4 regions of the Limnobaculum parvum genome follow, and region 4 is predicted to be linked to each of the others. Evidence: predicted binding sites of a transcription regulator. Region 4 holds the regulator's gene; each other region holds the start of a gene.
What was found. The regulator CRP, encoded in region 4, controls carbon source genes, mostly activating them, when cyclic AMP is high. The targets are predictions, from matches to a motif close to ATGTGANNNNNNTCACAT.
Positions count from the first base shown of each region.

Region 1: rhaB (rhamnulokinase) is a predicted target of CRP. The motif match lies at 4,047-4,064, and genes of this name have one in related genera.
Region 2: ompW (outer membrane protein OmpW) is a predicted target of CRP. The motif match lies at 1,853-1,870, and genes of this name have one in related genera.
Region 3: HYN51_RS10290 (YfcZ/YiiS family protein) is a predicted target of CRP. The motif match lies at 5,646-5,663, and genes of this name have one in related genera.

Region 1 is NZ_CP029185.2:3,557,908-3,565,428, reverse strand. It holds gene HYN51_RS15065 (EexN family lipoprotein) at 99-605, shown strand; gene HYN51_RS16425 (hypothetical protein) at 1,295-1,471, shown strand; gene HYN51_RS15060 (hypothetical protein) at 1,570-2,025, opposite strand; gene rhaR (HTH-type transcriptional activator RhaR) at 2,080-2,913, opposite strand; gene rhaS (HTH-type transcriptional activator RhaS) at 3,035-3,862, opposite strand; gene rhaB (rhamnulokinase) at 4,175-5,647, shown strand; gene HYN51_RS15040 (L-rhamnose isomerase) at 5,644-6,900, shown strand; gene rhaD (rhamnulose-1-phosphate aldolase) at 6,913-7,521, shown strand, end outside.
Region 2 is NZ_CP029185.2:1,528,398-1,535,918, reverse strand. It holds gene ppx (exopolyphosphatase) at 1-1,105, shown strand, start outside; gene ompW (outer membrane protein OmpW) at 1,175-1,825, opposite strand; gene HYN51_RS06165 (YciC family protein) at 2,196-2,963, shown strand; gene HYN51_RS06160 (SulP family inorganic anion transporter) at 3,017-4,732, opposite strand; gene HYN51_RS16300 (NAD(P)-binding domain-containing protein) at 4,938-5,129, shown strand; gene HYN51_RS06155 (septation protein A) at 5,267-5,830, shown strand; gene yciA (acyl-CoA thioester hydrolase YciA) at 5,998-6,417, shown strand; gene HYN51_RS06145 (TonB family protein) at 6,503-7,288, opposite strand; gene HYN51_RS06140 (YciI family protein) at 7,519-7,521, shown strand, end outside.
Region 3 is NZ_CP029185.2:2,441,447-2,448,967, reverse strand. It holds gene HYN51_RS10320 (heme lyase CcmF/NrfE family subunit) at 1-788, shown strand, start outside; gene HYN51_RS10315 (DsbE family thiol:disulfide interchange protein) at 785-1,339, shown strand; gene HYN51_RS10310 (cytochrome c-type biogenesis protein) at 1,339-1,833, shown strand; gene ccmI (c-type cytochrome biogenesis protein CcmI) at 1,830-3,035, shown strand; gene mlaA (phospholipid-binding lipoprotein MlaA) at 3,068-3,823, shown strand; gene fadL (long-chain fatty acid transporter FadL) at 4,007-5,302, opposite strand; gene HYN51_RS10290 (YfcZ/YiiS family protein) at 5,719-6,012, shown strand; gene sixA (phosphohistidine phosphatase SixA) at 6,092-6,571, shown strand; gene HYN51_RS10280 (low molecular weight protein tyrosine phosphatase family protein) at 6,664-6,987, opposite strand; gene HYN51_RS10270 (hypothetical protein) at 7,323-7,521, opposite strand, start outside.
Region 4 is NZ_CP029185.2:3,350,059-3,357,579, forward strand. It holds gene HYN51_RS14125 (ABC transporter ATP-binding protein) at 1-574, shown strand, start outside; gene HYN51_RS16420 (hypothetical protein) at 753-905, shown strand; gene HYN51_RS14130 (LysE family translocator) at 951-1,553, opposite strand; gene HYN51_RS14135 (hydrolase) at 1,655-2,635, shown strand; gene HYN51_RS14140 (YheU family protein) at 2,632-2,880, shown strand; gene HYN51_RS14145 (phosphoribulokinase) at 2,965-3,834, shown strand; gene crp (cAMP-activated global transcriptional regulator CRP) at 4,131-4,763, shown strand; gene HYN51_RS14155 (YccS/YhfK family putative transporter) at 4,834-6,924, shown strand; gene argD (bifunctional acetylornithine/succinyldiaminopimelate transaminase) at 7,164-7,521, opposite strand, start outside.

The DNA.
Region 1 (7,521 bases), 210 kb from region 4:
CATCTTTACCCTATCTCTCTCTGCCACTCAGATAAAAGCCAAACCCGTTGAATAACTTTTGTTATGATAAGGGAATACACGTTTTTCGAGTGATTGAGATGAAAAGGAATTTACTGTTTTTGGTACCAGCACTGGCGCTGTGTATTGCTGGTTGTGAAACAGAAAAATCGGTTGATTGGTATATAAAAGATAAGAATGAACTGATAACCAAGCTTTCTGAATGTGAATCCGATGATGACAGCACCAACTGCAACAATGCCCGCAAAGCAGCTGAGTTGGCAAAGTCAGCAGTAGCGGAAGGGTTTCAAATTGCTAATTCATGCCGGTATCAAGTAGACCTTCAACTAAACCTGATGGATAAGGTTATTGATGTGGAGGCCGCTTGTCCCTCCAATAGCCCAACATCGCCAAAATATAAGATCAATCAGACGACGGGCGATATCAAAGTTGATTTTACCGGTGATGCCAGTGGTATTTGGCTGACGTTCTCAAAAAAGCGATCGGGAATGGCTGGAGCTATAGCGACAAATCAATGGATTTGCTTTACCTCACTGTCATATGAGCAGTTCATGCCGGAAGTTTGTGTCAGCAAACATGCTGATTGATAATTGTTATTTTCCCCATAACTGAGAAATGAATAGTCTAATCAGTGATAAAGAGATTAAATAATTTTAACCATATGAAGTATAAGGTATATTTATTTTATTCGATATATAAAACAGTTAGCGAATAAGACTCAAATTATCCTTGAACACATTTGAAATTACCCGGTCTGGTGACTAAATTTGAAGTTAATGTGTGTTACCTGCACGCATAGACTAGTAAGCGTATTTTAAGGCCTCATTTGGTTTAGCCCCTCTCTGAGGGGCTTTTTTTTTGCGCTGGTTAGTTTTAGGCTGTAGAAGGGTTTGTAAGTACTCCGCCAAAACCTTCTTATTTCGAACAGGGGTATATCAGTGAAGTAGAAAAATAGCGAGTTACTCTATTTTGCGATAATCCCCCAAAATCTCAAATTTCCCCACCAGAACGCCGGTCATTCAATTGACCCGATCGCTGTATAAATATACTGTGGCGGTGCTGGCGGTATTATCCGCCACTAAAAGGCAAAACCCCGCAGTGCGCGAACACTAACGGGGTTTCTAACCACAACGTTATTGGAGTAACATCATGGCTGTCGTGAAGCATACCCAAACTCACCCTGAATTTATAGCTCGCCCCGGATCTAATTTCAGATCGGGATCGGAAAAACGATCTTCCATTTCAGTTTGTTACCTGAAAAGCGGAGGGCGTATCGATGATTAATCCTGTTGATTTTCCCTCAAACGACCCGCTAGAACTGGCGGAACAGTGCCTTGCGCTGATTAGTACCGTGGTTAATCTCGATGACACGCCGACAAAAGAGTCACTACAGTTTATTTTGCATGAGAAAATGGCGGCTTTGTTTGCGGTGCTATATGCCAGTAATGGTTGAGTTCAGGTTTGTTGCTGTTATTGAAACTGACAGGTGCCAATGTGCGCCTGTCATGCACATTGGTTCCGTTATTGATTTGCATTACAGCAGTCTCCCATTTACGGCTGGCACTCAATCACTTCCGGCTTATCATGGTCGATCACCTTCACCAGCTTGGCTATATCAAAGTCATCATTCTGTAGCTCATTAATATGATAATCCGCCACTTCCACAGTCAGCTTACCGCTGTAACCACAGCCTTGTTTAGGGGGTTTGGCGGGAATATCTAACGCTTTCCTAGCCTGCTGGTAATCACTGAAACAGAACCAAAGGTCACGTTCATCGCTCTTACTGCGGGGGATTTGTTTACCGCTTTGAGCATCAGGGAACATGCAGATATTCTGACCAATCATTTCCAGACTCATTGCGTCGGTATAGAAGGTATATTCTCCTGAAAGCACCATATTACTTGCTGCCACAGAAGTACTCACCGTCATACTCAGCAAAATGCAGGCTATCAATCCTGTTTTAATGTGTGGCATGTCCAGTCCTGTTGTTTGCCATAGTTTAATCATAACCTAATTTCCCCCTGACTGAGGTGACGCAAGTATACATAAACAAATAGCATGTTAACGGAAACGGTGGCGGTATTCACTGGGGGATATGCCTAGCGCCCGGCTAAACACGGCAGAAAAGTAGTTGCTGTCTTCAAAGCCACATTCTGACGATATTTCACTAATCTGCATCTGCTTTTGTCGCAGCAGCGACATTGCCTTACACAGCCGGAGTTGGCGGAGGTAGTGGCTGATACTGACGCCCGTATGCTGCTTAAACAGCGTTTGTATACTTCTCGGCGAGAGTTGGTGGCGGTGGCAGAAATCCTCCAACCGGAATGCATTACCGATACCGGCGTGCAGGTCTAGCATCAGGCGGTCTAGCAATTGTGCATCCGCCAGTTGATGGCTATCTGGTGGGTGGCGATACCGCTGCAACAATAGGATTAGCTGCAAAAACAGGGATTCGCTTAACTGAATGGAGAGGGCATCCGATTTCATGCACTCTTTTGCCAGCGCATCAATCACCGTTTGAATGGCAGATATCCCCTGAATGCCCAACCGCCAGTAGCGCTGTTCTTGGCTGTGGTTATCTCCGGGGATCAACATTTCCCAGTCTGCCACTAGGTTTAATTGTGAACGGCAGTAGAGAATATTATTCAGTTCTAGATCGTTAACTGATTCATAGCCATGATGGTCACGGGCATTGATATAGAATAGATCGCCACAGGTAATATAGTAGGGCACATCATTGACGATATGCAGGCCATTACCGCGTCGGACAATGACCAACTCATAAAAATCATGGGTATGGATAGGGAAAGCGGGTTGAGGTAACCGTTCGGCAACGGTTACCGTATTTTTTGCGCTAAAGAAAAAGTCATGAGTATGAAGTTTCAGTAATGACATGCGATCTGTTTCCCTGTCGGCACTTCTGGTATCTAGTGTGACATATCACAGTCAGCATTACGGTGATGGAGGTCTTAATCTGGTCGTAATTAGTTACCATGATTAAAGTAACGTGTTGTTATTAGTGGTTTATGGTGTTTCTCATTTGCAGCGGTGACAGTGAAAACTCCCGCCGAAACTGAACTGAAAAGTTATTACTGTCACTAAATCCACAGGCATAGGCAATATCCGTAATATTGTCATCACTTTGAAACAGACGCCGCCGAGCCTCTAGCAGTCTGAGTCGATTGAGATAACGCTGGGGCGTCATGCCGGTTGCCTGTTTCACTTGACGGTGCATGGTGCGTAGCGCCAGAGAGAAACTGTCAGCCAGCTCTTCCCAGTTAACCTCTTCACTGTAGTTATTACGTAACCAGTTAAGCAGTGCGCCAACGCAGGCTTCTCGGCTATCTTGCTTTACGGTTTCGAAGCAACTTTGCCGCAGTAACATCAGCAGTTGTAAGAACAAACCTTCGCTAGAGGCAATATCTTCCAGCTCGCTACTGTTTGCGCTTGTTTGCAGGCAATCAATGCAATTTTTCGCCTTTTTCAGTGCAGACGAGTTGATTTGCCAGTGTGATTGCTGCTGAGGATGGGAGCCGGGTAACCAAGCTTCGATATCCGTAAGAAAACGAAAGTTTTTTGGTGAACGATACAGCACGTTAGTTAAATGTAGGTTATCAACGTTTTCAAACTGGTGATGATCTTTGTCGCGAACAAAGCAAACGGTGCCGCTGCACAGTGCATAGGGGGTGTCATTAAAAATATGAACACCGGAACCATGTTCCACAAGAACGATCTCATAGAAATCATGGCTATGTTCAGGAAAAGCACATTGCGGTGCCCGGCTTTCAATAGCAACCGTTGAGGCATCCGATGCAAAAAAACCATCACTTTTTAGTAAGGTCATTTTGTGACTCCTTTCAACACGATATGGAGAAATATTAGAGGAAAACTGGAACGGTTCGCCTTAGAAATCAGACGCGACATTGGCCAAAAATAACCATTTTTTTAAGATTGATGAGTTTATTGATGAGTTTGTGCAGAAGGTCACATTACGTTTTGGTATCGATACGGCATGCGGTTTTGCCATTTTGTGATCGATTTCACACCAGTCTTTGTTATTTTGCCAATCCTGCGGGTGGCATGGCAATGGCCCGAAGGTAGAAGCCGCTTACTCTCCGTAGACTTCCCGCTATAAATGAATAAAGGGAAGGTTACTATGAGCGTGCGCAATATTGTCGCTATTGATTTAGGCGCATCCAGTGGACGGGTGATGCTGGCAACGTGGTGTACTTCAACTCAACGCTTGACGCTTAAAGAGATTCACCGGTTCGTCAATTGTCTGACGCCAGTTGACGGTCACGATACTTGGGATCTGGAAGCGCTTGAGCGCGAAATTCTCACCGGGCTGACCATCATTGATGATAATGGCGTGCGGATTTCCAGTATCGGTATTGATACGTGGGGAGTTGACTACGTTTTACTGGATAAGCGAGGAGAGCGGGTCGGGCTGCCGTATGCTTATCGGGATCATCGTACCGATGGCATGATGGTGAAAGTGATGGATGAGCTGGGTCAGAAAAACTTGTACTGGAAAACCGGTATTCAGTTTTTGCCCTTTAATACGCTGTATCAACTTAAAGCGTTCAGTGAGCAGCGGCCGGAATTGATTGAACAGGTTAAGCATCTGCTGTTAATGCCTGACTATTTGCACTATCGCCTCACCGGCAAAATTAACCACGAATATACCAATGCCAGTACCACGCAAATGCTCAATTTGAGCAGCGGTGATTGGGATAAGGAACTGCTGGATTATCTAGGCATTCCGGCACATTGGCTGACTAAACCATCCCAACCAGGAACGCCAATTGGTGAGTGGCAGGCGCCGTCAGGTCGCGCTGTTCCGGTGGTGTCTGTTGCTACCCATGATACTGCCAGTGCGGTGATTGCTGCACCATTAACCGGATATCATTGCGCCTACCTGAGCTCAGGCACTTGGTCTTTAATGGGGATTGAAAGCATCAGTCCGTTTAATGACCTGAAGGCGATGTCCGCCAATATCACCAACGAGGGTGGTATCAACGGTACTTACCGCGTATTGAAAAATATTATGGGGCTATGGTTGTTGCAGCGTATCTGCAGCGAACTGGCAATAACCGATCTGCCGCAGTTGATTGCTAAAGCGGCGGAACTGCCTCCCTTCACCAGTCTGATTAATCCCAATGATGAACGGTTTATTAATCCAGCCTCTATGGTGGAAGAGATTCGTCAGGCCTGTGCTGAGCACCAGCAGCCGGTTCCACAAACACCGGAAGAATTGGCGCGCTGTATTTTTGATAGCTTAGCCATGCTCTACCGGCAGGTCATGCAGGAGCTTTCTGCGCTGCAAGGGCAACCAATTAAGCAATTACATATCGTTGGTGGCGGTTGTCAGAATGCTTTCTTGAACCAACTTTGTGCCGATGTCTGTCAACTGACGGTATTAGCCGGTCCGGTTGAGGCTTCCACTCTGGGAAATATTGGCTGCCAACTGATGGCGCTGGGCGAAATTGATAGCGTTGCCAGCTATCGCAAGCTACTAACAGAAAGCTTCCCGCTGAACTGCTATACCCCAAACCCTGTTTTCGATTTTGCACAACACTGGTGCCGCTTTCAGGCACTCAGCCACTCTTATGAGGAATTTGTACTATGACAACATCAACTGACCAGGCCTGGAATCTGGCCAAAGCCCGCTATGCTGAATTTAATGTGGATGTGGAATCCGCACTGAAGCTGCTGGATACTTTACCCGTATCTATGCACTGCTGGCAGGGGGATGACGTTGCTGGTTTTGAGAATATGGGTGGTGCTCTGACGGGCGGCATTCAAGCGACGGGGAATTACCCGGGGAAAGCGCGTAACGCGGTGGAATTGCGCGCAGATTTGGAACAGGCACTGGCGTTAATTCCGGGTCCAAAACGTCTTAATCTGCATGCTATTTATCTGGAATCTGACAAAGTTATTGAGCGTAATGAAATTGAGCCAAAGCACTTTGCCAACTGGGTTGAGTGGGCTCGCCAAAAAGGTATGGGGCTGGATTTTAACCCAAGCTGTTTCTCCCATCCTCTCAGCGCCGATGGTTTTACGCTGTCTCACGCGAATCCAGAGATCCGCAAATTCTGGATTGAGCACTGTCAGGCTAGCCGTCGTATCTCTGCCTATTTTGGTCGTGAACTGGGCACTGCTTCAGTGATGAACATTTGGGTTCCAGATGGAATGAAAGATCTGACCGTTGACCGTTTTGCTTTCCGTGAGCGCATGATGACCGCGCTGGATGAGGTGATTAGCGAGAAGATTGATGAGAAATATCATATCGATGCGGTAGAAAGTAAGCTGTTTGGTATTGGTGCTGAAAGCTTTACTGTGGGTTCTAACGAATTCTACATGGGTTATGCCACCAGCCGTAAAACGGCGCTTTGTCTGGATGCAGGTCATTTCCATCCTACCGAAGTTATCTCGGACAAAATCTCTACCGCTATGCTGTTTGTGAAGCATCTGCTGCTGCACGTCAGCCGTCCAGTTCGTTGGGATAGCGATCACGTAGTGCTGTTGGATGACGAGACTCAGGCCATTGCGCATGAAATTATCCGTAACCGCCTGTTTGATCGCGTACACATCGGTCTGGATTTCTTTGATGCCTCTATTAACCGGATTGCTGCTTGGGTAATCGGAACGCGCAATATGAAGAAAGCACTGCTGCGTGCACTGCTGGAACCTACTGACATGTTGCGTAAGCTGGAAGTGGATGGTGATTACACCGCCAGGCTGGCAATGCTCGAAGAACAAAAAAGTTTACCGTGGCAGGCCGTATGGGAAACCTACTGTCAACGCCATAACGTACCGGTGGGCAGTGAGTGGTTACAAACTGTTCGCCAATATGAACAATCCGTACTCAGCAAACGTTAAGGGCTATTCATTATGCAACACATTCTTTCTTCATGGTTTGTTCAGGGTATGGTCAAAGCGACCAGCGATATGTGGCTTAAAGGTTGGGACGAGCGTAACGGCGGAAATATCAGCCTGCGTTTGCTGCCTGAAGATATCGCACCTTATCAAAAGGATTTCTATGCAGAACCTCGTCATGAGGTGCTTAGTCAGTCAATGCCGCAACTGGCAAACCATTACTTTATTGTGACCGGTTCCGGCAAGTTCTTCCGCAATGTGCAGTTAAATCCGGCTGAAAATCTGGTGGTTTTGCAAGTGAACGGGGACGGTACTGGATACCGTATCTTGTGGGGCTTGAATAAAGGCGGTTTACCGACCTCTGAACTGGCTGCTCATTTCCAGTCGCACATTGTGCGTATGGGCGTTAGCGCAGGTAAAGATCGCGTTATCATGCACTGTCATGCGACTAATTTGATTGCGCTTAGCTATGTGCTGGAATTGAAAAATGAAGTGTTTACCCGCGAATTGTGGGAAGGCAGCACCGAGTGTCTGGTGGTTTTCCCTGATGGGGTTGGCATTGTTCCTTGGATGGTTCCGGGTACCGATGGTATTGGTGTTTGCACCGCAGAACAAATGCAGCAT
Region 2 (7,521 bases), 1.8 Mb from region 4:
TGATATTGGCGGTGGTTCTACCGAATTGGTTATTGGCGAAGATTTCTCACCGATTATTGCTGAGAGTCGGCGTATGGGATGCGTCAGCTTCGCCAAGTTATTCTTTCCCAATAATCAGATCACTAAGCAGAATTTCCAACGTGCACAACTGGCGGCAGAACAAAAGCTGGAAAATCTGGCCTGGCAATACCGTATTCAGGGCTGGCAATATGCCTTAGGCGCATCAGGAACCATTAAAGCCGTACACAATGTGCTTGTTGAAGAAATGGGAGAACGAGACGGCATAATTACGCCTGAACGTCTGGAGCAAGTGGTTAATGCTACACTCAAATTCAAATCCTTCGATGCTATTGATTTAGAAGGCCTGTCTCCCGATCGCCAAAGCGTTTTTGTTCCCGGTCTAGCTATTTTATGCGGCATATTTAATGCACTGGCAATTAAAGAGCTAAGATTATCTGATGGTGCGTTGCGAGAAGGTGTTCTGTATGAAATGGAGAGCCGTTTCCGCCATCAGGATATTCGTAGCAGAACGGCCATCAGTTTAGCTGAACATTACAATATTGACCGGGAACAGGCCAACCGAGTATTAACCACTACCCAATCATTCTATGCTCAATGGCTTGCTCAAAGCCCCTCACTGGCAAACCCTCAGTTGGAAGCCTTGCTTGGTTGGGCCGCTATGTTACACGAAGTGGGATTAAGCATTAACCACAGTAGTATGCAGCGCCATTCCGCCTATATTCTTCAAAATACGAACCTGCCAGGTTTTAATCAGGAGCATCAACTTCTGTTAGCCTCTCTAGTTCGCTTTCATCGTAAAGGGATAAAATTAGATGAACTCCCCAACTTTAATTTAGTGAAGAAGCGTCAGTTTATTCCGCTGATCCAAATTCTTCGCTTGGCGATCCTGTTGAACAATCAACGCCAAGCAACGACAGAGCCTGAGTATTGTCGACTTTATAGCGATGACTACCATATCACACTGATTTTCCCGCCTCAGTATCTAGATAAAAATAGCTTGGTACTCGCCGATCTGGAAAAAGAGCAGGAATATTGGGAGGATGTAGCCGGTTGGAAATTATTGCTAAAAAATGATGATGAATAACCTAAATATCAAGGTAAGTAGCAAAAACGCCGGTGTCACCGGCGTTTCAATTTCATCTGGCTAACTCAATCAGAACTTATAGCCAACACCAAACATAAATGCCCATGGGTCAAGTCGCGTACTGATGCTATGACCAGTACGGTTACCCGCCGCATCGGTTGATGTGAAGTTAACATCAGTATCGATGTTCATCCACCACACAGAAGTATTCACTACCCAGTTTTTATCAACGTTATAGTCAACACCCGCTTGTAACGCCACTCCCCATGAATCATCAACGCTTAAGTTACTTAAACCAGCACTTTTGCCAGTATTATTGAAGTCTTCACTAAAGAATGTGGTGTAGTTAATACCCGCCCCCAAATAAGGACGCCATACGCTCTCTTTACTACCAAAATAATACTGAGCCATTAGTGATGGTGGTAATTGTTTAACTGTCGCAATCGTACCTGTGGCTTTTAAGCCAACATCATGATTGAACGGTGTCGCACCTAACAATTCAATACCGATGTTATCCGTAATCATATAACCGAAAGTTAATCCAAGCTGTGTATCATTATTGACGTTAAATGAGCCCAGACCCAACACATTATCAGAACCTTCATTCGGTCTCACTGTAACGGAACCAGCTCGGAATAAAAAATCACCTGCCTGATGAGCAAAAGCAAATGAAGGTGCTAATGTTGCAGTAATTAAACAAACCAGAGGGAGTTTTTTCATTATCCATATTCCTTTTAGGGTAAATGTGTGTGAAATATACCTCATTGGTAGTAAATTGGATCCAATACCGATCACAGTTCATGACAAAAATTGACACAACACCGAGATCAACAAATTAGTTATTTTTTACTGATATTCCACATTTGATCTAGATAAGCATTCATCGATATGCAACGCATTTAGCGATACTGATATCTTCATCAAAAGAAAGAAATCCTAATACCTGAACGGGTATCATGACTTAGCGACAACATGATGGCAGCTTAATTTTCTACTGATAACCATCAGCATGGATAATAAAGTTCAAGAGTATGGGTTAACAGGTTACAATCACCACAATAGTCCATATTATCTTTAGACAGGAGACTCCATGCCCATCACGGCCAATTCCCTCTTCCGTGACAGCGTAAATTTCATACGTAACCAATTATCCAGCTTCATTATGCTGGCATTACTGGCGTCATTTATATCTTATGTTTTGCTTCAAGCCATGATGCCGGATACTACGGGTCTTCATCAGATGATCACTGGGTCTGTTGGCTCTTCCGCTATGACGCGTGGAGAAGTGGAACAAATCATTAAAGGGATGTCACATGAACAGCAATTAGCCATTGTTGAAACAGCGGCGCCACTATTTGGCGCTATGGCTCTGAGCTTTTTACTCAGTCAAACACTGCTTATTGCTGGAACAATCACACTGGTTATTCAGGTCTCTCAAGGGCAATCATCGAGTGCCTTAAGAGCAATTGGTTCTTCAATAACTTCATTGCCAATGTTAATCGTTTTACTTGTTATCTCGTCAATGTTAATTACTTTTGGATTATCTTTATACCTACTGCCTGGCCTCTTTTTTGCGTTTGTGTTGGTGTTATCCCCTATTATTATGTTGGAATCTCGTAAGGGTTTAATTTATGCCATTAGCACCAGTTGGGGGATGGCGTTTGCCAATCTGAGAATTGTCCTTCCTATTCTGCTATTTACACTGTCAACTAAATTCATTTTGCTGGTGATCACGATCAATTTATCTGCCGTATCGCCAATGGCTGTCGCACTGTTACTTAGCGCCATCAGCAATCTGGTGACGGCATTTCTGTTTGTCTACCTGTTCCGGCTGTATATGCAGGTTAAACCGACATGAAAATCAATAAAAACCGGTTGTTACCGGTTTTTATATCCTCGACAAATTCATCTTCAGGATGGTTCTTCTGAAGTCTGTACACTTTCTTTACTCTGAATAAATTTAAGCGCCAGATAGAGATCGGGAACTAGCATGATCTCCTCCTCCTTCATTGCCGGTCGATTATCCTTAAACCAGCGGGTCAACTCTGTTCTACGCCCGGCTAATACTAGTTTAATCTGACGTAATTTAAGATCTCGCTTCAGTTCATCAATAGATGCCAGCACACTGATATCGGCATAAGTAAAACTAGCCACCGCATCAATCACCACCCAGCGAGGCTGATATGGCGTACTGTCCACCAAATTTAAGATACGGCGTTTAAAATAGGCTACGTTAAAATAAGTCAGCGGAGAGTTGAATCGGTACATCATTACCCCAGGAACCGCTTTAACCGCTGTCGTATTTCCCAATGAATGGATCATACCATCTTCATTGACGCCAAGTAGTTGCTCTGTTGGCCGAAACACCGTACGTAAAAACTGTAATAGCCCCAACAGTACGGCTAAACCTATTCCCTGAATAACACCGATTAATAACACGCAAACAAAAGTAAAAATCGCCAAACTAAATGCCTGCCGATTACGCCGTCTAAGATTCCATATCCCGCGTAAATCTATCAATGACCACGCCGAATAGACCAGTACTACACCAAGTGCAGAAACTGGAATAAATTGTAATGGCTTAGTCAGAAATAAAACGACCAAAGCAATGACCAACGCCGCAATAATGGAGACCAGTTGGCTCTTTCCACCATTCGCATCATTAACTGCCGTACGGGAATCAGCGCCGCTGATTGCAAACCCTTGCGATACTGCCGACATGATATTCGCAATACCCAACGCTCTGAATTCTGCATCTGCATCAATGTCGTAGCCATTTTTAGCGGCAAAACTACGAGCAGTTAGCATCAGACTAACGAAGCTAATTAGCGCTAAGTTAAGCGCTGGAATAACCAACTCTCGCATCAGGCCCGGTTGAAAATGATTCCAGTTAACCATCGGAAGACCAGAATCAAACCCTGCTGCGCCGATGGTCTCTACGCCATATTGTTGGATATCCGTTCCCCACCCCAATACCGTCGTGACGACAATAGCAATGAGAGGAGCAGGCCACTGCCTACGAAACTTTTTGATCCCGATTAACAACAGCAACGTTAATGCCGAAATACCTAGAGTCGGCAAATGGCTATCCATAATTTGGAATGGTATGGCAATGATTTTTTCTATCAGTTGATTAGCATTAATATGAATACCGAGGATTTTAGCAATCTGCCCTACCATAATGGTGATAGCAACGCCATTCAGTAATCCGGTCAGGATGGGTTGAGAGAGTAAGTCTGCCAATGCTCCCAGCCTGAACTTGCTCGCCAAAATGCACCATCCTCCCATAATCAGGGTCATGATGATGGTTAATTGCCACTGCATCTCACTGTTACCGGCCGCTAATGGCGTAACTACCGCAGCAATAACCGCACAGGTTGTCGCGTCCGGCCCAACAATTAACTGACGAGAAGAACCAAAAAAGGCATAGGCAATCATTGGTAAAATACACGAGTAGAGACCGACAATCGCGCCCACATTGGCCAGCTCTGCATACGCAATGGCTACTGGTAATGCTACCGCGGCTACCGATAATCCGGCTCGGATATCGGCCGTTAGCCAACGTTTATCGTAAGCCAATAAATTCTGTAATCCAGGCATCCATTTTAAAAATACTCGTGAAAACATATTTATCCTCTATTGCCGCTCACTTAATTAGACGCGCTGTGAAGATCACCATAATAATCATACAACATAATGCCTTAGCTGGCGGGGAATAACAGTGTACTTTATTACTTACTCTTCCCGTTTAATAAAACTCTTATACCAATTGGTTATTTTCACCACCGTTCCCCTGAGATGAAAAAGACTAGGTGAGTTTGATGTCAAAATCGTGCGTGATGTCGTCAAAATGGGTTCTGGCAATTCATGGCAGCCAGAAAACCGGACTAAGGCGATGGGTGAAAACAAATTTGATTTTGGGATTCGTAAAGATCTTGTTTTCTGCTTTGATGAGACTGAACGCAATCGGGCTAAACTTCCTTTTGCTAAACAGATTGATGAAGCTTATGCCCTGTTACAGTAACGTAGGCTAGGCCGTTGTGATACCTCTGCCCTAGTCCATATTTTGGACGCTAAAGAGTAATTTGTTACGTTGACGGTAGTGTAAACCTGCCGCCAAATCCGGTATAGTCAGCAGCTTGCTGACCAATGGGAAGAGCTATGAAGCAGTTTCTTGATTTTCTGCCCTTAATTGTATTTTTCACATTTTATAAACTCTACGACATTTTTATTGCCTCTGGTGCCCTGATTGTCGCAACGGCTTTGGCTGTAATCTACAGTCTAATAAAGTATCGTAAAGTAGAAAAAATGATGATCGTGACCTTTGTCATGGTGGTTATTTTTGGTACCTTAACCATCATTTTCCGCTCACCTGACTTTATTAAATGGAAAGTGACCGCTATCTACATCCTGTTTGCGTTGGGATTAGTTTTCAGTCAGTTCGTACTGAAAAAACTACTTATCAAGAGCATGCTAGGTAAAGAGATCACATTGCCTGAACCCGTCTGGTCACGATTAAATATTGCCTGGGCACTATTTTTTCTCGCCTGTGGTCTTCTCAATATCTATGTCGCATTTTGGTTATCCATGGATACTTGGATGAACTTTAAAGTATTCGGGCTGACCGGGCTAACGCTTGTATTTACCCTGCTTAGCGGCCTCTATATCTATCGCCATATTCCAGATGAGCAGAAAAATCCACCGGTCAGTGACAAGAAAGACTAGGTTTCTCCGTCAGCGAATCATGATATAACCCACAGTTAGATACTTATTTTTATCGCTCCCATTGCGTGTGGCACAGGGAGTGGTAAAAATAATATGAGCTATTACATTTAGGCTTAACGGATAAGCCATTATCTTTCACTTATAACAAACACTATCAGAAGCACATTATGAGCAAACAAGATCGTACGCCTCGTGGAGAGTTGGTTCTCCGAACTCTAGCAATGCCCGCAGATACCAATGCCAATGGTGATATCTTTGGTGGCTGGATCATGTCACAAATGGATATTGGCGGCGCTATTCTGGCCAAAGAGCTTGCCCGCGGACGCGTAGTAACGGTTGCCGTCGATGCCATCACGTTCTTAAAGCCTGTCACTGTAGGTGATGTCGTGTGTTGCTATGCACACTGTATGCGTACGGGTCGTAGTTCTATCACGGTGAATATGGAAGTTTGGGTTAAAAAAGTCGCTTCTGAACCTATCGGACAACGCTATTGCGTCACAGAAGCCATCTTTACTTATGTCGCCGTTAACGATCTAGGTACCTCTCGATCGCTGCCAGAGAACAAAAGAAACCTCTCTTTCGATTAATTTTACTCTCTCTGTCATTAATCATTCCAAAATAGAACAGGCCGCAATAGCGGCCTGTTCTATTTATTTAGCATGCCAGTAACCATTAGCGGATTTGTGCCCCACCGTCCATTTTGAAGATAATCGACAGTTTTTTATCTTTAACCACAACTGGCGTATAGCGCCATTTTTTCAATGCATCTTTCACGTCCCGTTCAAACATTCTTGGCGGCGTAGCGGACAAAATACGGACGTTTTCAATACGCCCATCTTCATCAATATCAAACATAATCTCAACCTGCCCCTCAATACGGCGATCGAATGCCTGTTTAGGGTAAGCGGGTTCGACTTGTTTTAATATCTTCGATCCTGTTGCTGGCGCAGCACCACTGACCGAAGATGCCGGGCCGCTGGCTACCGGGCTGGTATTAGGGGTCGAGATTGGCGCTGTTGCCGGTTTTTCTACCTCTGCCTGTTCAGTCCGTTCTTTCACCGGTTCTCTTTTTGGCTTAGGTTCTTTTTGGGGCGGTTTTTTCGGCTCTTCGAGCGGCTTTGGCTTCGGTTTCGGCTTTGGTTTTTCTACTTCAACAGGCTTAGGCTTCTCCACCGGCGGTGGCTCAGGAATAGGTTCTGGTTTAACCTTTTCCGGCTCGGGTTCAGGCTTCGCCGTTGGTTGTTGTGCAGGGGTATTTTCCTCTGCCACTACCGCAGGTGTAGCAAACATGGCAGGATTAACCATCACAACATTCATGGGAGCCGAATCATCTGGTGCGGGAATTTCAACCGGTTCGTTTATCGAGGCGAACACCAACCCACCGATAAACGATGCATGTAGACAGACTGAAAAAGTAAGCGGCCAAGAAAAACGACGCGCCAGAAAGAATTTTTTCAAAAGGAACCACTTCACTGTTCTGGAATGGGGGAATTCTAAATGAAAATGGTAATGAGATTCAATATCAATTTAACATATTGGTATTACAGCGTACACGTTACTCAAGCGATAGTCTGCATATTTTCATTTATCACGCAGGTTATAATATCTATAAGTTGCGGCAATAAATCATGTAATATCATCTTTCTCATCACCCGAAAATTGTGACCATAATATCGAGGAATAATATCGTG
Region 3 (7,521 bases), 910 kb from region 4:
TTGACTCCATGTTTATCTGGCTGATGGTGCCATTCTCCCTGTTATTGGGCGTTGCTCCATTGGTTCGCTGGCGTCGTGATGAGCCATCGAAACTGTTAAAACGCCTGATCGTTGCCCTGATTATTACACTGGCTGCTTCATTTGCCTTACCGTGGCTGTTGCAGGACCAGATTATGGCTATGACCGTATTGGGTCTGATGATGTCCATCTGGGTGGTGGTACTGACACTGATGGAGTTGCACGAGCGTGCCACACATCGTCATAGTTTCTTTAAAGGGTTAACCCAACTTTCCCGCAGTCATTGGGGAATGGTCATCGCTCACTTAGGTATGGCAGTTACCGTATTTGGTATTGCCTTTAGCCAGAACTATAGTGTGGAACGTGATGTGCGCATGAAAGATGGTGATAGCATCATGATTCATGATTATAAGTTCACTTTTCTTGATGTTCGCGAAATTTCTGGGCCAAACTATACCGGCGGTGCCGGTGAGTTGAAAATTACTCGTAAAGGTAAGCCTGAGGCTTCTCTGCATGCAGAGAAGCGCTACTACAAAGTGGCTGGCAGTATGATGACCGAAGCCGCCATTGATGGTGGTATTACACGGGATCTGTATGCCGCATTGGGTGAACAGCTTAATGACGGAGCCTGGGCTGTCCGTATCTATTATAAACCGTTTATCCGCTGGATTTGGTTCGGTGGTTTGTTTATGGCGTTTGGTGGTCTGCTGTGTATTCTGGACCCGCGTTACCGGATTAAGAAATCATTGGCCCGTGAGGAGACAATATGAATAAGAAGCTATTGTTTATTCCATTAATTGTCTTTCTGGGGCTGGTTGTGGCGTTTATGGTGCAGCTACAGCGTAATGCCCAAGGTGACGATCCAACGACTCTGGAATCGGCGCTGATAGGTAAACCGGTACCAAAATTTAAGCTGGAATCCCTGGATATCCCGGGAAAAATCTACGATCAGGCTGCGTTGCATGATGGCAAACCCATATTGTTAAACGTTTGGGCAACATGGTGCCCAACCTGCTATGCCGAACATCAGTTTTTAAATAAGCTGTCGGCTCAGGGGATCCGCGTAGTAGGTATGAATTATAAAGATGAGCGCAATAAAGCCATCAAATGGCTGAACGATTTGGGCAATCCTTATGCGTTAAGTTTGTATGATAACAACGGCATGCTGGGGCTGGATCTCGGTGTTTACGGCGCTCCGGAGACGTTTCTGATTGATGGCGACGGCATTGTGCGTTATCGCCATGCCGGTGACCTTAACGATCGTATTTGGGAAGACGAAATTAAACCCCTTTGGATTAAATATCAGGGGAGCGGTTCATAATGTTTAAGCGTATTTCCTTTATTCTATTTGGTCTGGTGGTGACCTTTTTTGCTCACGCTGCCATTGATACTTATAACTTTAAGTCAGTGGAAGAGGAGCAGCAGTTTCGTGAGCTGACAGGGCAATTGCGTTGCCCTAAGTGCCAAAACAACAGCATTGCTGATTCAAATGCCCCCATCGCTACGGATATGCGGGAAAAGGTGTATGAACTGATGGAGCAAGGGCAGTCACGGCAGGATATTATCAATTATATGGTCGCCCGTTACGGCAATTTTGTCACTTATGAACCACCGGTTACACCAGCCACCATTTTCTTGTGGTTAGTTCCGGTGCTGTGTGTGGTGATTGGCGCTGGTGCGATTGTGATGCTATCTCGTCGTCGTAAAGTCAGCGCTTCATGGGCTGAGCCTGAGACTCTGTCGGAGCAAGAAAAAGCACGATTACAGCAACTACTTAACGATAAAACAGACGCTAAAGGCAGGAAGACATCATGATCGCATTTTGGCTGACAATTATTGTATTACTGGTTATTGCTGCGGCGTTGCTGATTATGCCAACGCTGGGCCAGCCGGACCCTAACGCAGATACCGACCGTGATGCCATCAACAAAGCATATTATCAGCAGCGTCTGACAGAGTTAAGTGCCGATGAAGAGCAGGGGGTTATTGGTGAGCGAGACACCATGATCGCCGAGCTACAGCATAATTTGCTGGAAGATATCCCGGAAAGTGAACGTGCGGTGAAACAGACTCCACTTGGCAAGACGGCACTGATACCCGGCGTATTATTGTTGGTTGTGGTATCGCTGGGGCTTTATTTTCATACCGGTGGCTTAGCGCAGGTGATGCAGTGGCAGCAGATTATGAAAATGTTGCCGGAGCTACGTCAGAAAGCAGATAGCGGTCAACTGGTGGCTGCGGAAGATATTGCGCGCTTTGGACTGGGTTTGCGTACCGAGCTGCTTTCCGACCCTAGCAATGTCCGTGACTGGACGATGTTGGGACTAGCCGGATTGAAGCTGGGCGATGGTGAGATGGCATTACAGGCTTATGAAAAAGCCCATCAGCTGTCGCCAAAAGATAGTTATATTCAGATCATCTACGCTAAATTGCTGACGCGTTCTAATAACCCGAATGATATTCAGCAGGCCAGCGATATGCTGAAAAATATCCTAAAGGTGGAACCCAATAATACCGACGCACTGTCGGCATTAGCGATGAATGCTTTTGGTCAGGGTAATTTCAATGAAGCGATTATGGCTTGGGAGAAGGTGTTAACGCTGCTGCCTGCGGATGACAAAGGTATTGATGTGATTAAAAGTAGCCTTGCCTATGCTAAAGCTCAGGTGACCTCTAACGGCTATCGATTAGCGGTTAAACTGGTATTATCGCCAGAAATGACCTCGCATTTACCTGCACAGGGAAGGGTCATGATAGCGGTAATGGATGGTGAATCGCCAATACCGGTGGCAGTTAAACAATTGCCGTTAGATAAATTTCCGTTAGAATTGTTATTAGATGACAGTAATTCGATGATGCCCGCACGTTTACTTTCCAACCTAAAGCAGGTGAAAGTGAAGGCGACCATTACCAGTAACGATCAGGCTGATACCCAGCGTTTGGTTGGGGAAAGTGATATTCATCCATTCAGCGGTAAAGAAACTGTCGACGTGACAATCGGACATATTAAACAGTAAGTGCTGTAAGCCTGCATATTAGGGAGAAGAGAATGAAACGCCGTCTTATCAGTATGGCACTGGCCGGAGTGATGTTAACCGGGTGTGCTAACAGTGGGAGCCTGAACGAAGATGGAACCCGTCAGGACCCACTGGAAGGTTTTAACCGCTCCATGTTCAATTTTAACTATAAGTTCATGGATCCGTATGTTGTTCGCCCCGTTGCGGTGGTATGGCGTGATTATATGCCGCAGCCTGCGCGTAATGGCCTCAGCAATTTCACCAGTAACTTAGGTGAGCCAGCGAGCATGGTGAACAATTTCTTACAGGGTAACGTTTATGATGGTTTCCGCCATTTTAACCGCTTTTTCGTGAATACTTTGTTGGGTATGGGCGGCTTTATCGATGTTGCCGGTATGTCCAATGACAAGTTGAAAAAAGGCGATAACAAAGCGTTCGGTCAGGTGTTGGGGCATTATGATGTCCCTTACGGGCCTTATGCCGTATTACCTGCTTATGGCTCTGCGACCCTGCGTGATGAAGGTGGTGGTTATGTGGATTATGTTTATCCGGTACTAAGCTGGATAACCTTCTGGGGTTCTGTGGGTAAATGGACCGTTGAGGGTATTGAAAGCCGCGCTCAACTCCTCGATCAGGATCAGATGCTGGCTAACTCACCAGATCCGTATATCTTTGTTCGTGAAGCTTACTTCCAACGCCATGACTTCTTGGTCAATGACGGTAAGGTTGATGCTGAGAAGAACCCAAACGCGAATGCGCTGAAAGATCAATTGAATGATATCGATTAATAATTAATCCCTTGATTGAAAAATCGTAGACCTCCGATTAACAGCGATTGTTATCGGAGGTTTTTTATTTGTGCGATAAGTAAGTCTGTGTGATAGATAGGCGTAGTGATGCAGGTAATGTTTAAACAAAAAATAACGCCACCCGTTATGGGTGGCGTCAGAGACAAAACGGCAGGGCTGAAATTAGAAGGTATAGTTCAGGTTGATACCGTATAGCCATGCCTTTCCTTCTGAATGGAAAGTATAAGTTGGGCTCTTGGCCGAATTGTTCAATTTCTCTTCAATTTTCACTTTCTGACCGTTCATATAAGATACGCCAACATCAACTGAAGCATCTTTGGTGAAGTTATAAGTTGATCCCAGACTTAACCATAAGCGGTCTTGGTCAGGGATAGAAATAGAACGAGTGTCAGCAGGAGCAGCACTGTCGTCAAATGCGATACCGGCACGCCATGTCCAAGTATCATCATGATAGTAAGTGGTACCTAATGCTATGCGGTATGCATCACGGAAGTTTTCTTTCTTATAAAACAGCGTTTGCCCATCTGAACCGGTTGCATTGAGTTCTTTAAACTCGCTCCAACTGGTATAGCTTAAACCATAATGCATCGCCCATTTTGGTGCTACTTTATGGTATCCAGACAGTTCCCATATTTCAGGTAGGGATAGGGTCAAATCGCCGTTAATGGTTTGACTATTGGTTCCCCACGGCATCCCAGTCGCTTTCTGTAACGCATTATATTTAGATGGTAGTTCGCTGCTGTAATCGCCGCTGAAGTCGATGTCTACCTGAGAGCGATAGCTCAGACCGATGCGGTTTTCTTTATCAATTTCATATAGCAGTCCGGCGTTCCAGCCGTAGCCCCACTCGTCGCCTTTCATATGGACGACTTCGGTATCCTTTGGCATTCCGTTTTTGTTTTCACCCGCATAGCGGTTGATTTCTGCCTCAGCGTAAATGGCATTAAAACCAGCACCAAAACTGAAATATTCGTTAATACGGTAGGCTGCACTAAAATTAAGATTACCGGTTTTCAGTGAAGTTTTACCCGCCAAAGGGCCGGCTGTATAATCGTCGCTAAACTCAGTAGCAAGGCCAAAGTTGCTGGTTGCAGAACCACCCACAGCCCAACGATCGTTAATTGGGTAGATAAAGTGAAGGTTGGGAACCCACTCATTCGGCGTGATATCGCTAACTGACATGTCTGTGCCTGACGGTGAAGTACCGCTGATTTTTACCGTAGGCTGAACGTAAATGGCACCACCAGAAAAAGTAGGGCGGTCAAACATCGTCATTGATGCAGGGTTACGGCTGCCTGATGCTGCATTATCTGCAATAGCACCTTCACCGGAAAATGCACGACCCAATCCTGCAGCCGATGATTCTTGAAGCTGAAAGCCCGAAGCATACAGATTAGAAGATACTGCTGCGATAACAATTGCCAATGCTGACTTTCTTAAAATATTTTTGTGGTGCATACCAAAATCTCAAAAAGTTATAAGAATTATTACGGATTGTAATAATTGAGGCGGCATTGTAGGGAGTAAGGTCATGGCGACAGATTAGACCAGTTGAAGGCCATTATTGGGGTTAGAAAGCATTAAGACCTAATATTTTGTTTAAAAGTAAATACTTTTTACATACTGAATAGACATCCTTCAACATATATCAAAGTAAAAAATAATTAAAATTAGAATAATCAATTCATTATATTGATTCTATGGGTAAGGGTGATTAATAATTATCCATATGGTTAATGTGGCAATAACAAAACTCATGCGTAAATTTGGTAGGAAGAGTAGTATAGGAAAGATTATTAAATTTTGAGCTAGATCTCATTCAGGTTTTAAATGAAACGACTACTCAGCCGTTTTATTCACAGGAGAAGAGTACGATGTCTGATTCATTAAAATGTAATGCACAAGAAACTGCTGCTTGTTGTTGCGTTGATGTTGGTACCGTGATGGACAACACAGATTGCACTGCGTCTTACCAAAATATTTTTACCAATCGCGGCGAAGCCGAACTCATGCTGAAAATGCTGACAGAAAAAGCGCGGGCCACCGAGTCTGAGCCTTGCCTGATTGAAAGCCGTTTAACTGACGTTGCCGGTGGCGTTGAACTGAGTGTTGATTTCACATTCTCATGTCAGGCCGAAACCATGATTTTCCAACTGGGCCTGCGTTAATCGCCGCCAGTTTATTGCACAGTTTAGAATAACGCTAACGCCGGAATACCGGCGTTAGCCATAAATGGACGGAGCAAACATGCAGGTGTTTATTATGCGGCATGGTGAAGCCAGTTATCATGCTGACAGCGATCCGGCTCGCAGCTTAACAGAACGTGGGCGCAAGGAAACGGCCCAAATGGCGCTCTGGCTACGGCAAAAAATTGCTGAAATTGATTGGGTATTGGTCAGCCCTTATGTTCGGGCTCAGCAAACGTTGGACGTAGTCAAAAACGAATTTCCTCTCTCCCCTTCCTCTACCATCGAAACGTTCTCAGCCCTGACTCCGGGCGGAGATGCTACGCTATCCGCTGATTACCTGATGACGCTGGCACAAGATGGGGTGGGTTCCGTATTGGTGGTTTCTCATTTACCGCTGGTGGGCTATCTGGTCTCTGAACTTTGCGGCGGTATTTATCCACCTATGTTCGGTACTTCTGCTGTGGCGGCGATCACGCTGGATGCCGAAACCGGCAATGGCAGCATTGACTGGCAGCAAGCGCCAAGCTCGTTAGATTAATTGTTGAATCGTTTTTAGATGAGCCTCTGGATATTCCGGCCGTAAAAGTAGATATGTTTGAACGGACATAGCGCCCGGCCGGAAAGACCAACTTAGAGTCCTAGCCTGTGTGCTACCACTTCCTCCAACAAACGAACCAATTCCGGATCCATATATTGATAGTCGTCCGGAATATCCAGCACGTGAATGGTTTTATGCGCTATCAGACGCCGATATTCCGCCACAATACGGTTTTTATGTTTCTGTTCCATAACGCAAATAACATCAGCCCACCGTAATAATGTCGGGGTTAACGGCTTGCGGGCATTGCAACTGGTTCCAGCAGATTTAACCGAAAGCTCAGGATGGCGACGCCATACCTGTTCTGCGGTAGGGCTTCGCCATTGGTTACGGCTACAGATAAATAACACATTCATATGGCAGTCAGGCCTCTTCCTTGGCTTTTAGCGTTCGTTGGGTATTGGATATTCTGGGGTACTCAATACCTAATTGCACAGATCTTGCCAGCTTGACATGACGGGTGTAGAGCATCTTCCAGTTCTTTTCTTCACAATAGTCGTATTTTGCCCGACCACTCTGGTGTTTTTTTACGTTTGTTTTGTGAAAGCCGCCAGGCGCGATTTCGGATGCTATCCATATTTGATGCCTCATCAGATTAATCGTGGTTCAGCAGCCGCGATAATACAGAGAGGTTTACGGACAGATTAATGTCCTGCGTTGTGATACCGAATGTGGCAGATACCCGTAGTGGCTATTTCTGTGAATTGATAGCCGGTAAGTAGTGAATGGACTGATACACGACTACCGATGAGAGGGTTCCGCATAAAACAGAAATTAATAGCATATCAATGCCATAGCCAACAATAATAAATGCGGTAATCGGAAGTAGTGCCGAAGCCAAAGCACCAATCAACGCAGCAAGAGGAAGGCCTTGATATGAAGGCGGTAAA
Region 4 (7,521 bases):
TCTGTTACTGCTCGACGAACCGACTAACCACCTCGATCTGGATATGCGTCAGGCTCTAACCGAAGCACTGATTGATTTTGACGGCGCTCTGGTCGTGGTTTCCCACGATCGTCATTTACTGCGTTCTACTACCGATGAGCTCTATTTAGTTCATGACAAAAAAGTAGAGCCTTTCGACGGCGATTTGGAAGATTATCAGCAGTGGTTAGCCGATCTGCAAAAACAAGAAATGCAGCCGGAAGGTAGTGATAAAGAACCTACCGCTAACAGCGCCCAAGCACGTAAAGATCAAAAACGCCGTGAAGCAGATTTTCGAACTCAAACTCAACCAATTCGTAAAAAGATCGATAAGCTGGATATTGAGCTAAACAAGCTGGCAAAACAGCTTAGCGATATTGAACTGGCCCTATCGGATACCGCCATTTACGAGGCGGATAAAAAAGCTGAACTCACTAAACTGCTACAGCAGCAGGTTAGCGTGAAGTCCGCTCAGGAAGAAACTGAAATGAGCTGGCTGGAACTACAAGAGCAGTTGGAAGAGATGACCGCCAATTTTAATCAAGGGAATGATTAAGAATTAATAGCAGAGGCGGTGATATCATCGCCTGAGACTGCTGACAAACCTAATAAATCAGCATCTGCGAATATTCTGACCGTAAAAACAATGTGCTTATATCTACACCGATAACGGTCAGTAAACCGTCTGTACTCAGCTACGGAGCACATTGGGCCTGGCCGGGTTAGGGGCAGCTATGAAACACCTTATGGTGTTTCACCCTGCGGGCCAGCGCTGTTCAACCGGGCTTTTCCTGTTTGTCGTTGGCTTACGCCAAGTCGACCCCAACACCCGTCCCTCCCAACGATTGGCTATCTTAAAGTACAAAACTGAACTATCAGAAATATGAGCGGCAATGGTAAGTACCGCTTTGGTTAATTATGTTCCGATTTCGCTACAACCAAATAAGCGCCACGCAGCCCGCCGTCAAAATACCCATGGTTATATTAAAAATCGCCCACGATTTGCGGCTTTGCAGTAAACGACCAATCGCGGAACCAAAACCCATCCAGATAAAACCAGCCACCAGATTCACCATAAACATCGCAATGCTGATGGCAATCACCGATGCACTATACATGTCACCAGCCAAGCTGTAGCTAGCAATTGAGCCAATACCCATCAACCAGGCTTTAGGATTCAGTGCCTGTAACAATAATCCCTGATATAGCCGAACCGGTTGTGCTGTTCCTTTCTCTGTATCCAGCTTCTCATAGCGAGAAGTCGCAATTTTCCATGCCAGCCAAATCAGATAGAGACTACCTGCAATTTTCAGCGCTAAATGCAACGAAGGATAGGCGATCACCAGCGAGCCAACACCTATGGCAACTAGCAGCAACAGTAATTGCATGCCAATCATAATGCCAAACATCAACGGTAAAGAGCGGGTAAAACCAAAATTAGCAGTCGAAGAGGTGAGTAACATATTATTCGGCCCCGGTGTAACTGCCGCTATCCATAAAAACATCGACATAGAAAGAAACCAACCTAACGCCATTCTGTATACCCCTTTACCAGTAAGAGATGTTTAATCATTCCATTCAAGCTAGCAGTGTGATATTGATCGCACAAGACCCCAAGAGTGAATTTAATTTTGTTATGGATGCACAATTTCGGCCCATACCGGGCACCGCTAACCCACACATACAAACTCTATTACCTCGGATTATCCGCAGAAAAATTAGCCTGAAACCGGTGTGGCAGCGTCTGGAACTTCCAGACGATGATTTTCTCGATATCGCTTGGAGTGAAGATCCTCACCAAGCGAAACATAAGCCTCGGCTCGTGTTATTTCACGGTTTAGAAGGCAACTTTTACAGCCCTTATGCCCATGGTTTGCTGGCGGTTTGTCGTCAAAATGGTTGGCTGGGAGTTGTCATGCATTTTCGCGGCTGTAGCGGTGAACCTAACCGCAGCCCTCGCGCTTATCATTCGGGTGAAACCAGCGATACGCGCTTTTTTCTCAACTGGTTGCAAAATACGTTGGGAGAAGCTCCTACTGCAGCAGTAGGCTACTCGCTGGGTGGCAATATGTTAGGGTGTTATTTAGCAGAAGAAGGCGACCAAGTTCCACTTGAGGCGGCGGTGATTGTCTCCGCTCCGCTAATGCTCGATCCCTGTTCACGTCGACTGGAACAAGGACTGTCGAGAGTCTATCATCGATATCTGCTTGGTCTGCTAAAACAGAGCACCAAACGCAAGCTTGTCCGCTACCCCGGTATTATGCCGCTGCCCGATTTATCACTGAAAAATATTCGCTCAATCCGTGAGTTTGATGACGCTCTCACCGCACCATTACATGGATTTAAAGATGCCACCGATTATTATCAAAAGTGCAGCGCCCTGCCGGTATTACATCAGATACGTATTCCTTTGCTAATTATACATGCCAAAGACGATCCTTTTATGTCACCGGATGTCATTCCTGAGCGGAACAGCCTGCCGGAGAATATCGAATATCAATTAACCGAACATGGCGGGCACGTTGGCTTTGTCAGTGGCACATGGAAAAAGCCGCAGATGTGGTTGGAGCATCGCATCCCTGAATGGTTAACCCACTATCTGGAGAAAAATAAATGATGATCCCGTGGCAGCAACTGGCTCCCGAGACGCTGGAAAGTATTATCGAATCGTTTGTTCTGCGTGAAGGTACCGATTACGGAGAGCATGAAAGATCATTACAACAAAAAGTGGACGATGTTAAGCGTCAGCTAAAAAGCGGTCAGATAATATTAGTTTGGTCAGAGTTACATGAAACCATCAATATTATGCCCAAAGATCGGTTCAGTGATGATATGGAAGAACAACCTTATCCGGAGTATTGATTTCTTGGAATAAAATTTTGTGACATCCCGGCACCAATCCGACTATGCTCTGGTAATAACCATGAGAATTAAGGAATCAGGTTAATGTCAGCAAAACATCCAATCATTGCAGTTACCGGTTCCAGCGGAGCCGGTACTACCACCACTAGCTTGGCCTTCAGGAAAATATTTCAGCAGTTAAGCTTAAATGCCGCACGTATAGATGGTGATGCCTACCATCGCTATACGCGCCCAGAGATGGATGCGGAAATCCGTAAAGCCAGAGAACAAGGACGTCATATCAGTTATTTCGGCCCCGAAGCTAACGACTTCGCTCTGCTGGAAAACAGCTTTATTGAATACGGAAAAACCGGAAACGGACGCACACGTAAGTACTTGCATACTTATGATGAAGCCGTTCCCTATAACCAGACACCCGGTACATTTACCCCCTGGCAACCCTTACCAGAAACCACCGATCTGCTATTTTATGAAGGACTACATGGTGGCATCGTCACTGCGAAACATAATGTTGCCCAACACGTCGATCTGCTGGTTGGCGTTGTTCCTATCGTCAACCTAGAGTGGATACAAAAACTAATCCGCGATACGGTGGAGCGGGAGCACTCCCGGGAAGCCGTGCTGGATTCGGTTGTCCGCTCGATGGACGACTATATCAATTACATCACCCCCCAGTTCTCCCGAACCCATATCAACTTCCAGCGCGTACCCACCGTTGATACCTCAGATCCATTTTCTGCGAAGAGCATTCCAACTATGGACGAAAGCCTCGTGGTTATTCACTTCAGGGGGCTGACAGGCATTGATTTTCCCTATCTACTAGTCATGTTACAGGGTTCATTTATCTCCCAAACAAATACCTTAGTAATTCCGGGGGGGAAATTGGGACTGGCGATGGAGCTAATTATCACACCCTTAATACAACAATTATTAGAAGGCAGAATATTAGAATAGAAAAGTGAGGGTAAAACAGGCGAACAACCCGATTCAGCGCCGCTTAGCCCTCATTTTAGCAAGACAACACGAGACTCTTGGTTCAACCTGTGTTAAAACCATAGGGTGGGTATAATAGATAAATTAGAGTTCAATCAGGCTGATGCAACACCAGCCCACAAACACCTCTATATTCTTTTTTACATCAGTTATAATAGCGCCCACTTGGCAAGTTATATGCTTCGGGGCGGATAAGATTTTCGGCAAGCTTCTCGCTTTGCTGTGTTGGGCAGTGACTACAAAGAGGATAACAACAAATGGTTCTCGGCAAACCGCAGACAGACCCTACTCTCGAATGGTTTTTATCTCATTGTCATATTCATAAATATCCATCCAAGAGCACACTTATTCACCAAGGTGAAAAAGCAGAAACTCTTTACTATATTGTAAAGGGTGCCGTAGCCGTTCTAATTAAGGATGAAGAAGGTAAAGAGATGATTCTCTCCTATCTCAATCAAGGGGACTTCATCGGAGAACTTGGCCTGTTTGAAGAAGGTCAGGAACGCAGTGCTTGGGTCAGGGCAAAAACAGCATGTGAAGTTGCTGAAATTTCATATAAAAAATTTCGCCAGCTCATTCAAGTTAATCCGGATATTTTAATGCGTTTATCCGCTCAGATGGCTAGCCGCTTGCAGGTTACCTCTGAGAAAGTAGGAAGTCTTGCCTTCCTTGATGTTACGGGCCGTATCGCACAAACATTACTCAATCTGGCTAAACAGCCGGATGCAATGACTCATCCAGACGGTATGCAAATCAAGATCACCCGTCAGGAAATTGGTCAAATTGTTGGATGTTCCCGTGAAACGGTAGGACGTATTTTAAAAATGCTGGAAGATCAGAACCTGATTTCCGCTCATGGAAAAACTATCGTTGTCTACGGGACCCGTTAACTAATAAAGAGAAGCGGACATGTTTACGGCCTCCTGAAGCCATGTCCGCTCCCCTTTTCCCGGGAGACCTATGTGGCGACGAGTTATTTATCATCCAGAAGTCAACTATGCTCTCCGCCAAACTCTGGTTCTCTGTTTGCCCGTGTTTCTGTTTTGGCTATTAGGCGATCTACCAACCGGCTTTTTACTTTCGCTTGTTCCTGCCTGTTGCAGCATTGGTGGTCTCGATACTCCCCATAAACACTTTTTCAAACGACTGGCTATCGGTGCCACGTTGTTTGTTATCAGCAGTGTATTATTGCAGTTTCTTCTGTTGTGGTCTGTTCCGCTGCCGCTATGCATGCTTATTCTGACGCTATTATTTGGCGTGACGGCTGAAATCAGTCCTCTTTATGGACGGTTAATGCCTGCAGCATTAGTGACCGCCATTTTTACGCTCGGTATGGCAGGCAATTTACCCATTTGGCGAGTGGCTCTATTATTTGTCATTGGTACTGTCTGGTATGGTTTGTTTATCCGCCTGTGGTTTCGGCTTTGGCAAGAACAACCCATGCGAGAATCACTCAGCCTGCTTTACCGGCAGTTGGCGTATTATATGGATGAGAAGTACAGCTTACTTACTCAACATACCGACCCGGAGAAGGCGCTCCCTCCATTACTATTACGCCAGCAGCAAGTGATGGATACCATCGCGTTGGTTTACCAACAAATCTATATGATTACCAACCTGAAACACCCTCGCCATCGGCGATTAATTCAGGCGTTTCAGGTTGCTCTCGATTTACAGGAACATATTACCGTTAGCCTGCATCAACCCGGCGAAGTACAAAAACTGGTTGAGCAGAGCCAAGCTGAAGCCGTTATTCGCCATAATGCAAAAACCATTAGCCACCGTTTACAGATTTTAGCTGATGACATTCTCTACCATCGCCGTCCGGTCCCATTCAACATGAATAGTGACCTATCCGCCTTGGAAAAAATCGCCCATCACCATCCGAATAATCCCGTTGGCGCTTTTTGTTACTACCATTTTAGCCGTATCGCTCACTTACTTAGCCGCCAAAAACCGCTATATAACCGCACGTTGATGCCAATACAGAGTCATCTCCCTTTTCTGCTGGCGCTGAAAAACTATTGTTCACTTAAATCTGTCGCATTAAAAAACGCGGCTCGCATTGGCATCACACTAGCCGCTGGTGCTGGAATTGGCCTGACGCTTAATCTTCCCAAACCCTACTGGATACTCATGACCATTATGGTGGTTAGCCAGAACGGCTATAGTGCCACCCGAATACGTATTCAGCACCGCTCGCTGGGTACCATGATTGGGATTCTTGCTGGTGGCGCCATTCTTCATCTCTACTACTCTCAAAACCTGATGTTGGTGCTAATGCTGGTACTGACGTTTTGTTCCTATTTGATTGTGCGTAAGAATTATGGAATCGCTGTGATTGGTTTTACGATTACTGCGCTCTACACCCTACAGATTATCTCCAATAGCGGTATGAATTATCTGCTTCCTCGTATGATAGATACGGTCATCGGTTGTATTTTGGCGTTTGCCAGCAGCTTATGGTTATGGCCTCAATGGCAAAGTGCCACGTTGCGTAGAAATGCCCACAGCGCTCTGGAAACGTATCAACAGCACCTGCGTCAAATATTTAATATGACTAATGATGTAGCGGAACTCGCCTATACCCGAATGAAGGTTAATCAGGCTCACAATACTCTTTTTACCGCATTGAATCAGGCCATGCAGGAGCCGGGCTTTAATACTCGCTACTTGGCCGATATGCGCCTGTGGGTTACCCATAGCCAGTTTTTGGTTGAACATTTAAATGCAATGACAACTATCGCTCGAGACCAATATGTGTTGGTTCCTACATTGGCGCAGGAGTATTTAAACGCCTGTGAGATCCTGATTCAGACCTGCCAACAGCGCCTAGAATATGATGGTCCCAGCGGGGATAACAGCATATTGCCCATTGTAGAATCCGAGGATAACGATGAGCTATCAGAGACCTCAATGGAAAAACATATCGAGCGGATACTGGCGCATCTTACGACTATGCATACTATTTCGTCACTGGCGTGGCAGCAAAGGCCGCATCATGGAATGTGGTTGAAGAGGAAATTGAGGGAAGAAGGAGAGGCGGACTAGGCCCAACACGTCCTGACGCTAGATACGATGGTCTTCCGGCCAGTCACAAAGACAATATGTACCCTCTCATTTTTACGGCCGAAGGGCTTAAACTCCGGCGCAAGATAATATCTTGAATATCCTCTGAAACTCTCTCTATTTCAGCGTGATGACCGCTTGTCATCACGCTGTTTAAGATACAAATAGCGGCAGCCGCTAATGCCGCTAATTAGGAAGAACGTTTAAACTAACGGTCAATGCTATTTAACCTCAACCATTTGCTTCACCGCTTTTTCAAAGCGTGCCATTCCTTGTTGTAGATCATCCTCGGGAATGACCAGAGAAGGGGCAAAACGGATAACATTAGGGCCAGCATTGAGTAGCATCAGGCCATTTTCTACTGATGCCGCAAGAAATTCTCGCGCCATACCCTGATAATTTGGCTGTAGTTCAGCACCGATGAGCAGCCCTAAGCCGCGAACATCTGTAAATACATGATAACGTTGATTAATCTCTTCCAAACGGGTGACAATGTACTCATAACGTGATTGCACACCTGACAACACTTCTGGCGTATTGATCACATCAAAAGCCGCTTCCGCTACGGCACAGGCTAAC